2 regions of the Citrobacter telavivensis genome follow, and region 1 is predicted to be linked to the other one. Evidence: riboswitches for the same ligand, from Rfam matches in the RefSeq annotation. Region 1 holds a riboswitch; the other holds the start of a gene.
The links. A riboswitch is a leader RNA that binds a small molecule or an ion and turns the genes downstream of it on or off. The one in region 1 is predicted to bind cobalamin.
Positions count from the first base shown of each region.

Region 2: it holds a riboswitch for cobalamin, as region 1 does, so the genes downstream of both, btuB (TonB-dependent vitamin B12 receptor BtuB) here and ACERJC_RS09515 (cobyrinic acid a,c-diamide synthase CobB) in region 1, are expected to answer to the same signal.

Region 1 covers NZ_JBGUBF010000001.1:1,979,428-1,984,643, forward strand. Annotated here, with positions in the region: gene cbiD (cobalt-precorrin-5B (C(1))-methyltransferase CbiD) at 1-487, opposite strand, end outside; gene ACERJC_RS09505 (cobalt-precorrin-8 methylmutase) at 484-1,116, opposite strand; gene cbiB (adenosylcobinamide-phosphate synthase CbiB) at 1,129-2,088, opposite strand; gene ACERJC_RS09515 (cobyrinic acid a,c-diamide synthase CobB) at 2,085-3,464, opposite strand; cobalamin riboswitch at 3,554-3,728, opposite strand; gene pocR (transcriptional regulator PocR) at 4,032-4,949, opposite strand; gene pduF (propanediol diffusion facilitator PduF) at 5,158-5,216, opposite strand, start outside.
Region 2 covers NZ_JBGUBF010000007.1:1,051-6,266, reverse strand. Annotated here, with positions in the region: gene sthA (Si-specific NAD(P)(+) transhydrogenase) at 1-517, opposite strand, end outside; gene fabR (HTH-type transcriptional repressor FabR) at 716-1,369, shown strand; gene ACERJC_RS21025 (YijD family membrane protein) at 1,366-1,725, shown strand; gene trmA (tRNA (uridine(54)-C5)-methyltransferase TrmA) at 1,783-2,883, opposite strand; cobalamin riboswitch at 2,998-3,191, shown strand; gene btuB (TonB-dependent vitamin B12 receptor BtuB) at 3,257-5,095, shown strand; gene murI (glutamate racemase) at 5,040-5,216, shown strand, end outside.

The DNA of each region.
Region 1 (5,216 bases):
CCCGTTCTTCGCCTTCCGGAGCAAAAATTTCGATCTCCGCCCCGCGCGCCGGGCCTATCGCCTCACGCACGGCGGATTCAATGGTGTGACGCGGGGTGCGATTAATTGCCGCACTGCCAACGGGTAAACCAATCCCCTTGCGGGTGACGGTGCCAACCCCTTCGCCGCCAAGCAGGACAATTTCGCCGCTATCGTTCAGCGTGACGCGGGCGAAAATCAACATGCCGTGGGTGGCGTCCACATCGTCGCCACCGTCTTTGCGGATGGCGGCAATGGCCTGCTGTCCTTCAATGTGCGGCGATTCCACGTTCAGACACAGCGTGACGCCGGACGGCGTAACAATCGACACCTGGTGGATCAAATGCTGGCGCAGGACCATCAGCGCGGCAACTTTTGCCGCCGCCGTGGCGCACGATCCGGTGGTGTAACCTTTGCGCAGCGCTTTACCGTTATGCCAGACGGGCGCGTCGAAAGTCTGATCGCTCATCGCGCCCCCTGCATGTGATACAACATGGCGTTGACAATCGCCGCCGCAACGTTGCTGCCGCCTTTACGTCCAAGGGCTGCAATGGCGGGCAGTTGACTGTGCGTCAACGCCTCTTTAGACTCCGCCGCGCCGACAAACCCCACCGGTACGCCCACCACGCCACTTACCGCCACATCATGCTCCAGCAGGCGAAACAGTGCGGTGGGTGCATTGCCAAAGACAAACACTTTTTCACTCTCTTCCGTCACGGCCACATCTACCGCCGCCATTGAACGGGTGATCCCCTGCGCTTTCGCTTGTGCTACCACGCGCGGATCGCTGATGTAGCAGCGGCACTCGCCCCCCGTCTTCGCCAGCAGGGTTTTGTTAATCCCCGAAAGTGCCATGGTGGTGTCGGTATAAATAACCGTCGGACGACTCAGCGCCGCGCAAAGTTTTTCCAGCGCATCGCCCGAAAACCAGAGAATATCCAGCCAGTCAAAGTCAGCGGTGGTATGAATCACCCGCTTGATGATCGCTTCATGCAGCGGACTGGCAAACTGGTACTCCGGGCGCGTTTCATTAATGATCTCGCCAATGATGTCAAAACTTTTGGCTTCAATCGCCTGGGGTTGCTGGATGTATTGCATTGTCATTTATCCTCAGGCCACCCCAACCACCAGCCAGCGCGTTACGAGGAACAGCACCAGAGCCAGCGTTGAGGCGACCCACATCAGTCGAATCGTTTGGGAAATGTCATCTACGGAAATGGTGCGCTGCGCGTCGCCGATCCACGGTTTTTCAACACGCTCACCAAAGTAATCATTCGGGCCGCCCAGTCGAATGCCCAGCGCACCGGCAACGGATGCCTCCGCCCACGCGCAGTTTGGACTGCTGTGGTTATAGCGGTCTCGCCACCCCACGCAGAGCGCCCGGGAGCCATTACGCCGACACAAAACCGCCGCCGCGCTCAGTAACAGCCAACTCAGCCGCGCAGGAATATAGTTCGCGACGTCGTCAAGCCGCGCGCTTACCATGCCAATCGCCCGGTATTTTTCGTGCTTATAGCCCACCATGGAATCCAGGGTGTTCACCGCTTTGTAGGCCATCGCCAGCGGCGCGCCGCCGAGTAACAGGAAGAACAGCGGCGCGATGATGCCGTCAACCGTATTCTCCGCAACAGTTTCCACCACCGCCCGGTTGATCTGTTCCGGCTGAAGTTGCGACGTATCGCGACCGACAATCCACGAGAGTTTTTCACGGCTTTGCGCAAGGTTACCTTCACGTAGCGGGCGCTCAACCTCCTGCGCCGCCGTCGCCAGACAGCGCCCCGCCAGCACGGTGAAGATCATCCAGACTTCAACGACCCAACCGAGCCACGGATGAATCAGCGCCGCCAGCCGTAACACGCCCCAGGCGACCGCCCACGTCAGCCCCACAACCACCAGCCACATTACCCCGCCGCCGATACGTAACGCCCGATCGCTGTGGCAGAAGCGGCGAATAATCCGTTGCACGACATTGATCAGATTGCCTATCCAGCGCACCGGATGCGGCCAGTCTGGCGGGTCGCCAATCACGACATCCAGAAGCCAGGCCACGCACCATGCCAGTAGCGTCATAACGCCTCCCGTGCGGCGTTCAGCCAGTGATTAAGCATTAATGGACGCTGAGCAAAGTGAACGTGCAGATAGCTGGCAAAGGTATTGCCGATTCGCCAGCCGCCAGACCACGCTTGCACCGTCTGACCGTCACGGACTTTGCGACATGCCAGCACGGCGGGCGTTTCAGGGGAAAAGTCGGAGTAATGAAATTCATGACCGCGCAGCACGTCACCTTCCGCAGCCAGCAACGTGGGCTGCAGAGCCTGCGCTTCACAATAGCCGAAGCGGGTCAGTCGTTTACCCATTTTGCTGCGACCGGGAATGATATCGGCCATGCGATGCTCTACCCCGTCAGCATCTTCCAGCAGGCTGCCGAGGTACATTAATCCGCCGCACTCGGCGTAGATCGCGACGCCGCGCTGGTGCGCCTCGCGCAGGCTTGCCAGCATGGTGCTGTTGGCCGCCAGCGTGGCCGCATGCAGTTCCGGATAACCACCGCCCAGCCAGACCATCTGGCAATCGGGCAACACGCGATCGTGGAGCGGACTGAAGCGCACAATGTTGACACCGGTACGCGCCAGCAACTTCACGTTGTCGGGGTAATAAAAGTTAAAGGCTTCATCATCGGCCATCGCCAGCGTCAGACCGTCCCCGGCGTTCGCCGCAGGAAGCTCAGGCCACTCACCCTGTGGTAACGCCTCAAGATGGCTTAACGCCAGTAACTGGTCGATATTCAGCGTGTTTTCCAGTCGGGCAGCGAAATCCTGCCACAACGGTTGATTCACGACGGACTCGCGCGCGGTCACCAGCCCCAGATGCCGTTCGGGTAACGCAACGCCCTCAACGCGCGGAACGTAACCCAGCACCGGCACGGCGCAGTAGTGTTCGATGGCGGTTTTCAGCAACTGGAAATGGGACTCGCTATTAACGCGATTAACAATAACGCCGGCAATGTTCAGCGTCGGGTCAAAATGCTGGAAGCCCATCACCGTGGCGGCAATGGAGGTAGAAACGGCTTTCCCATCAACCAGCAGAATCACCGGGCAGCCCAACTGTTTTGCCATCGCCGCGGTGCTACAGTAGTTGGGGTCAGTGCCGTAGCCGTCGTACAGCCCCATCACCCCTTCGATCACCGCAATATCCATGTCCTGCATCTGTTCGCTGAACAGCGCATTAAGAATCGATTCGGGAAGCATGAAGCTGTCGAGATTACGGGAAGCGGTGCCGCTGATGGCCGTATGCCAGGCGGTATCCAGGTAGTCAGGGCCGACTTTGCAGGGTTGGACGCGTAAACCACGTTGTTTCAATGCGTTCAGCAAGCCCAGCGTCACCGTGGTTTTACCACAGCCGCTACCGGTACCTGCCAGAACAAACGCGTACTGCTTTGCCGCCATGACCCTGATCCTGTTCAGGGTGGTAGGGATGTACTGACACCCAGTCTTCCGACTGTACGCATCTGAGCAACCCACTTCCCACCGAAGTTGTTGGTAGTATCCGACAGGCTGGTCTTCTGGCTTAGCGTCGTCCTCGCCCGTCCTTCCCAATCTTGCGATCAGTGGTCTTCACGGGGTTGTCAGCATCACAGCAGCGGGGGCTGCGGGGGATTTTCACCCCCTTCCCAGACACAATTGTGTCAAACCTGTCGGCTTAAATGATGAGCAGAATGAATTCTCCTCATCACAACAATACTTTTTCGTTACTTATTCGTTGCGCATTTTTTATCAACATAAAATGCCGCAATAAAACGATTCTGAATGAAATGTCATGCAAGAGAATAATGAAACCTCTTAACAATGACACTGTATCTCATCACAGAAATAAAAACTGGTGAAGATTATTCCGTAAAGAGCGATATTTTATTGCGCTATGACAATTTATTGCTGTACTAAAAACACTTAACCATTATAAATGACCGGATTACACGAGAATATCAAAAATCGGCAATAGCAAAATATTGCTATTTATGCCGACTCAGCAGGCAAGTTTTCATTTATTTTTTGTCGATAGGCCTGCGGCGTAACCTGATAAGTCTGACGGAACACTTTGCAAAAATAGCTGGTTTGCGAAAAACCTAAATTGCGGGCAATACTGGCAATGCTCCAGTCACTGTGGCAAAGCAGCTCTCTGGCACTGGCCATGCGCTGTTGATTGACCCACGCATTAAAACCAATGCCCTGATATTTTTTGAACAGTTTGCTGAAATAGTACGGGCTCAGATAGACGTGCGATGCCACATCTTCAAGACGAAGATCGTCAGACAGATGCGCATCAATATAACGCAACGCTTTTTTCATCTTACTGTCATGAGGGCTGGCGGCGCGGGCCGGACGTGCAGGTTCCGTAGGCTGCGCACTGTCTTTGATCACCACGAAATTGAGCTGCTTTTTGAGGCAGTTTTCAACAATGAGTTTGAGCAGATCCGCCGAGGCCATCACGCGTGAATAGTCCATTTCCGGGACATTACTGAACTCATTGAGCAGTTCTGGATCGGCCTGCCAGCGATCGTCAACCTTCATGATGTTAAGCAGATCGATACCGTCATCGTTACGTAAACGCACCTGGCCGCACAAGACGAACCCGACAAGATGGCCTGAGATCACGAGAGGAATAGAAAAATCGGTTAGCCCGGCATGACAGCGATAGATACAGGGTTGATCCGATTTTGACGCTTCCAGTCCTCCACAGCGATCGCTCATACGACACCGGGTACTGTGTTGTGGATGCTGACGCATCAGTTGACAAAAAGGCGTGAAATTAAACAGCTCAGAAATCTCATCACCGTGAATATTGACAACCACAACAGCCAGGCTGGTCGCTTGCGCAAAATCCTGTGCGATTTTATTAATGAGTTCTGAGTTCAGGGTACTCGCAGAAATCATGATAAAATCCCTCAGTTAATCCATTGTTATAATGAAAACATAAATTTTACATTCACTTTTTATCATCCCCTATCCGTGTATGTAAATGACAGAAAGTATAAGGGACAATAACAAAAGTCTCCCCGGGTGGGGAGACTTTTTAGTCAGTTCGTGAAAGCAGATCACGAAATAGAAATTAAAGACGTGATAATAGCCGTATGTGTCCGAATTACGCGTCTGTCTCTTCAATTTTACAGGTATTACAGGGCAAATTTTTACCAATGAGGT
Region 2 (5,216 bases), on a different contig from region 1:
GCAGACTGAGGATCGAATCGCTGTCATAAATGCGCGGGTGCGAGAAGTCCACGTCTGTCGGATGATAAGGGCGCGATCCGCAGGCAATGACAAACTTCTCTGCCGTCAGGGTTTCAACCGTACCGTCATGACATTCCAGCGCCAGCGTGTGTTCGTCGACAAAATGGGCGTTGCCCTGCAAGATTTCGCAGTGGTTACGCTCATAAAAACCCTGTCGCATCCGTGTTTGCTGATTAATCACGTTGTCGGCATGGTTGAGAATATCGGCGAATGAGGAACGAAGCAGGCGGGAATGATCGCTGTAAAGGGGGTTCTGATTGAATTCGATAATACGGCTGACTGCGTGACGGAGCGCTTTCGACGGGATGGTGCCCCAGTGGGTGCAACCGCCGCCAACGTTATGATAGCGCTCGACAACGGCAACGCGAGCTCCTTGCTTAACCAGACCCATTGCAGCGCCTTCGCCGCCGGGGCCGGAACCTATTACTATGGCATCGTAATCGTAGGAATGTGGCATGGTAAGGCTTACCTGTTCTTATACATAAAAGCAACAGAATAGTAACATCATTGCCGGGATAACCCAATTATCGTTGTGCTTTTTTGCGAAGCTGAAGCACAAACTGCGCGCAAACAATCATTCACAAAGCGGAACAAGCAGATTAACTTTGAACTCTGGTATAGTGCCAGACAAGACATATGGAAGGATTCAGACATCGTGATGGGCGTTAGAGCGCAGCAAAAAGAAAAAACCCGGCGTTCGCTGGTAGAGGCCGCATTTAGTCAACTGAGCGCAGAGCGTAGCTTCGCCAGCCTGAGTTTGCGTGAAGTCGCGCGCGAAGCGGGCATTGCGCCAACCTCCTTTTATCGTCATTTCCGTGATGTTGATGAACTCGGCCTGACGATGGTCGATGAAAGCGGTCTGATGCTGCGTCAGTTGATGCGCCAGGCTCGTCAGCGTATCGCCAAGGGCGGGAGTGTGATCCGCACCTCGGTCTCTACATTTATGGAGTTCATCGGTAACAACCCCAACGCCTTCCGTTTATTATTGCGTGAACGTTCTGGTACCTCAGCGGCTTTCCGTGCCGCCGTTGCACGAGAAATTCAGCACTTCATCGCGGAACTTGCGGATTATCTGGAACTCGAAAACCATATGCCGCGCGCGTTTACTGAAGCGCAAGCCGAAGCGATGGTGACGATTGTCTTCAGTGCAGGCGCCGAGGCGCTGGACGTGGGGGCGGAACAACGCCAACAGTTAGAAGAGCGACTGGTACTGCAACTGCGCATGATTTCGAAAGGCGCGTTTTACTGGTATCGCCGCGAACAAGAGAAGATGACCCTCATTCCAGGTAACGTGAAGGAAGAGCAATGAAACAGTCAGTTCAGGATAAAGGTACGCTGTTGCTGGCGCTGGTCGCTGGCTTGTCGATCAATGGCACATTCGCGGCGCTGTTTAGCTCCATCGTGCCGTTCTCTGTATTCCCGATTATCTCGCTGGTGCTGACGGTGTACTGTCTGCATCAACGTTATCAGAATCGCACCATGCCTGTGGGGTTACCGGGCCTGTCTGCCGCCTGCTTTATTCTCGGCGTTCTGCTTTACAGCACCGTGGTGCGCGCGGAGTATCCGGATATCGGCTCCAACTTCTTCCCGGCGGTGCTGTCGGTCATTCTGGTCTTCTGGATCGGCGTGAAAATGCGTAATCGCAAGCAGGAAGTGTCGGAATAAAAGCGGCTGACGTCCAGGCCGGATGCGGCATAAATGCCTTATCCGGCCGATAACCGATTACTTCGCCGTCAACAACACTCCGCACTCCATATGGTGCGTATACGGGAACTGATCGAACAGCGCCAGACGTGAGACGTTATGCGTCTGGCTCAAGGTTTCCAGGTTCTTGCACAGCGTCTGTGGATTGCAGGAGATGTACAGAATACGCGGATACGCCTGCACCATTTTCTCCGTCTCACTGTCCAGACCGCTGCGGGGCGGATCGACAAAAATCGTTTCGCACTGATAGCTTTTCAGATCGATGCCCTGCAAGCGGTTAAACTCGCGCACGCCGTTCATCGCCTGCGTAAACTCTTCCGCCGCCATGCGGATAATCTGCACGTTATCAATCTGATTCGCCGCAATGTTGTATTGCGCGGCGGCAACCGAGGGTTTAGCGATTTCGGTCGCCAGTACGCGCTCAAAGTTGCGCGCCAGCGCGAGCGAAAAGTTGCCATTCCCGCAGTACAGTTCGAGCAGATCGCCTTTCGATTCGCGGGTAACATCCAGCGCCCACTCCAGCATCTGAATGTTCATTGCCGCATTGGGTTGCGTAAAGCTGTTCTCGACCTGACGATAAATCATCTCTTTGCCCGCAACCGGCAAGCGTTCGTCGATGTAATCCTGGTCCAGCGCGATTTTCGTTTTCGTCGCGCGGCCAATCAGATGCACGTTCAGGTTCTGCGCGCGCAGCGCATCGCGCAATGCTTCGGCGGCTTCACGCCACTCATCGTCCAGCTTTTTATGATACAGCAGCGAGACCACCGCCTGATTGCTCATGGTGGTCAGGTAATCAATCTGGAACAGCTTATGGCGCAGCACGCGGTTGTCGCGTACGCCAGCGATCATCGCGGTCATTAACTGATTGATCAGTTCACTCGCCGCCGGGAAGCTGTCGACGCGAATTCGGCTTTTGCTCTGCTGATCAAAAATGATGTGATACAGGTCGTCACCATCGTGCCAGATGCGGAACTCCGCACGCATACGGTAGTGACTGACCGGCGAGCGAAACACTTCCGGAACCAGGCCAGAAAAGGGCGCCATCATACTCTGCAAGCGCACCACTTTCTCGGCGAGCTGCGCGTCATACTGTTCTGTCGGAAGGTGTTCGGGGGTCATGATGTATCCTGAAAAATATAAGTACGCGGGGATTGTAGGGATTGCTCAACAGATGTCCAGACATTGATGACTTCCGATATTTAACAATCACGCTGGACAGTAAGATGTTACAAACTGTAGCATCCGTGTGCCGGTCCTGTGAGTTAATAGGGAATCCAGTGTAAATCTGGAGCTGACGCGCAGCGGTAAGGAAAGGTGAGATGAGAGCGTAAGCAGACACTGCCCTCGGGTGGGAAGTCTTCATTTCTGGTATCCCTGACGGGGATACCCTTCCAAGCCCGAAGACCTGCCGGCTAACGTCGCAACTGGTTTTCATCATCGCGTACTATCGGTGGGACCTGCGGCATCCTTCTTATATTGTGGATGCTTTACAATGATTAAAAAAACATCGCTGTTGACGGCGCTCTCCGTCACGGCCTTTTCAGGTTGGGCACAGGATGCCACGCCTGACACGCTTGTCGTGACGGCAAACCGTTTTCAGCAACCTGTTAATACCGTTCTGGCACCAACTGACATTGTCACGCGTGAAGATATCGAACGCTGGCAGTCCCGAACTGTCCTTGATGTCATGCGCCGTCTGCCTGGCGTGGATGTCGCCCAGAATGGCGGCATGGGGCAAAGCTCTTCTCTGTTTGTGCGGGGTACCGAAGCGAAACACGTTCTGGTGTTAGTGGATGGTATTCCGGTCGCCCGTCCGGGCATTTCGAATAACTCCGATATTGATCAGATTCCGGTCTCGCTGGTGCAGCGCATCGAATATATCCGCGGCCCGCGTTCAGCGATTTATGGTTCCGGTGCCATTGGCGGAGTAGTGAACATTATCACCATGGCCGGTGAGGAGCGTTCGCAGATCAATGCTGGCGTGGGGTCAAAAGGCTATCAGCAGTATGACGGCACTTATCGCCAGCGTTTTGGTGATACCGTGGTGACCGCTGCCGGGGCATATCAGACCACCAAAGGCTTCGATGTTCAGCCGCGCTCCAGCTACAGCGGTGATAGCGATCGCGATGGCTATCGCAACAAGCTGTTCTGGGGAGGCGTTGAGCACAAATTTAACGATCAATTCGAGGGTTACTTCCGTGGCTACGGCTATGCCAGTAATGCCGATTATGACCAGGGGAAATGGGGTTATGACGGCGGAAACGACGAGCACCAGAATTACACCCAGTCGTGGGATACAGGGCTGCGCTTCAATTCCGGTATCTACTCTTCGCAACTGGTCGCCAATTACCAGCGTATTAAGGACTACAACTACAGCAGTCTGAACGGGCGCTATGCGACAGGTTACAGCCTTGATGACATGGAGCAGCGCTATGTCCAGTGGGGTAACAACGTTATTGTCGGGCACGGTGCTGTCAGCGCGGGTGTCGACTGGAAGCAAGAAAAGCTGATGTCCTTTGGCGAGTATGGGACAGACAACTATAAGCGTGATAACACGGGCCTCTATTTGACCGGGCAACAGCAGATTGACAGCGTGACGCTGGAAGCGTCTGGTCGTGAAGATCATGACGACCAGTTTGGCTGGCATGGCACCTGGCAAACGGCGGCGGGCTGGCAGTTCGTTGATGACTATAAGGTGACACTCTCTTACGGCACGGGCTTCCTTGCGCCTTCACTGGGGCAACAGTTTGGTGCGGAGCGTTTTGGCATTGCCTCTAACCCGAATCTGAAGCCGGAAGAATCGAAGCAGTGGGAAGCTGGGCTGGAAGGGCTGACCGGTCCGCTTGACTGGCGCTTGTCGACCTATCGCTACAAAATCCAGAATCTGATCGACTACAACAACAATACCTACTTCAACGTCAAATCCGCGACCATCAAGGGGCTGGAATGGACGGGAAACCTGACAACCGGTCCGGTCGATCACCGCTTAACGTTGCAGTATGTGGATCCGCGCGATGATGAAACCGATCAACAGCTTTATCGCCGCGCCAGGCAGCAGGTGAAGTATGAGCTGAGCGGGCAGGTCTACGAGCTGGGCTGGGATGTGACCTATCAGTACATCGGCGAGCGCTACGATTACGACTATGACAATTCCCGTAAGGTGAAAATGGGCGGGCTGAGCGTGTGGGATATTGGACTTTCATATCCGCTCACCTCACATCTCACAGTTCGTGGTAAAATAGCCAACCTGTTCGATAAAGATTACGAGACAGTTTATGGCTACCAAACTGCAGGACGGGAATACACCTTGTCTGGCAGCTACACCTTCTGATCCACGCCCCACCGTACTGGTATTTGATTCCGGTGTCGGTGGGTTGTCGGTCTATGATGAGATCCGGCATCTCCTGCCGGATCTCCACTATATCTACGCTTTCGATAACGTGGCTTTTCCT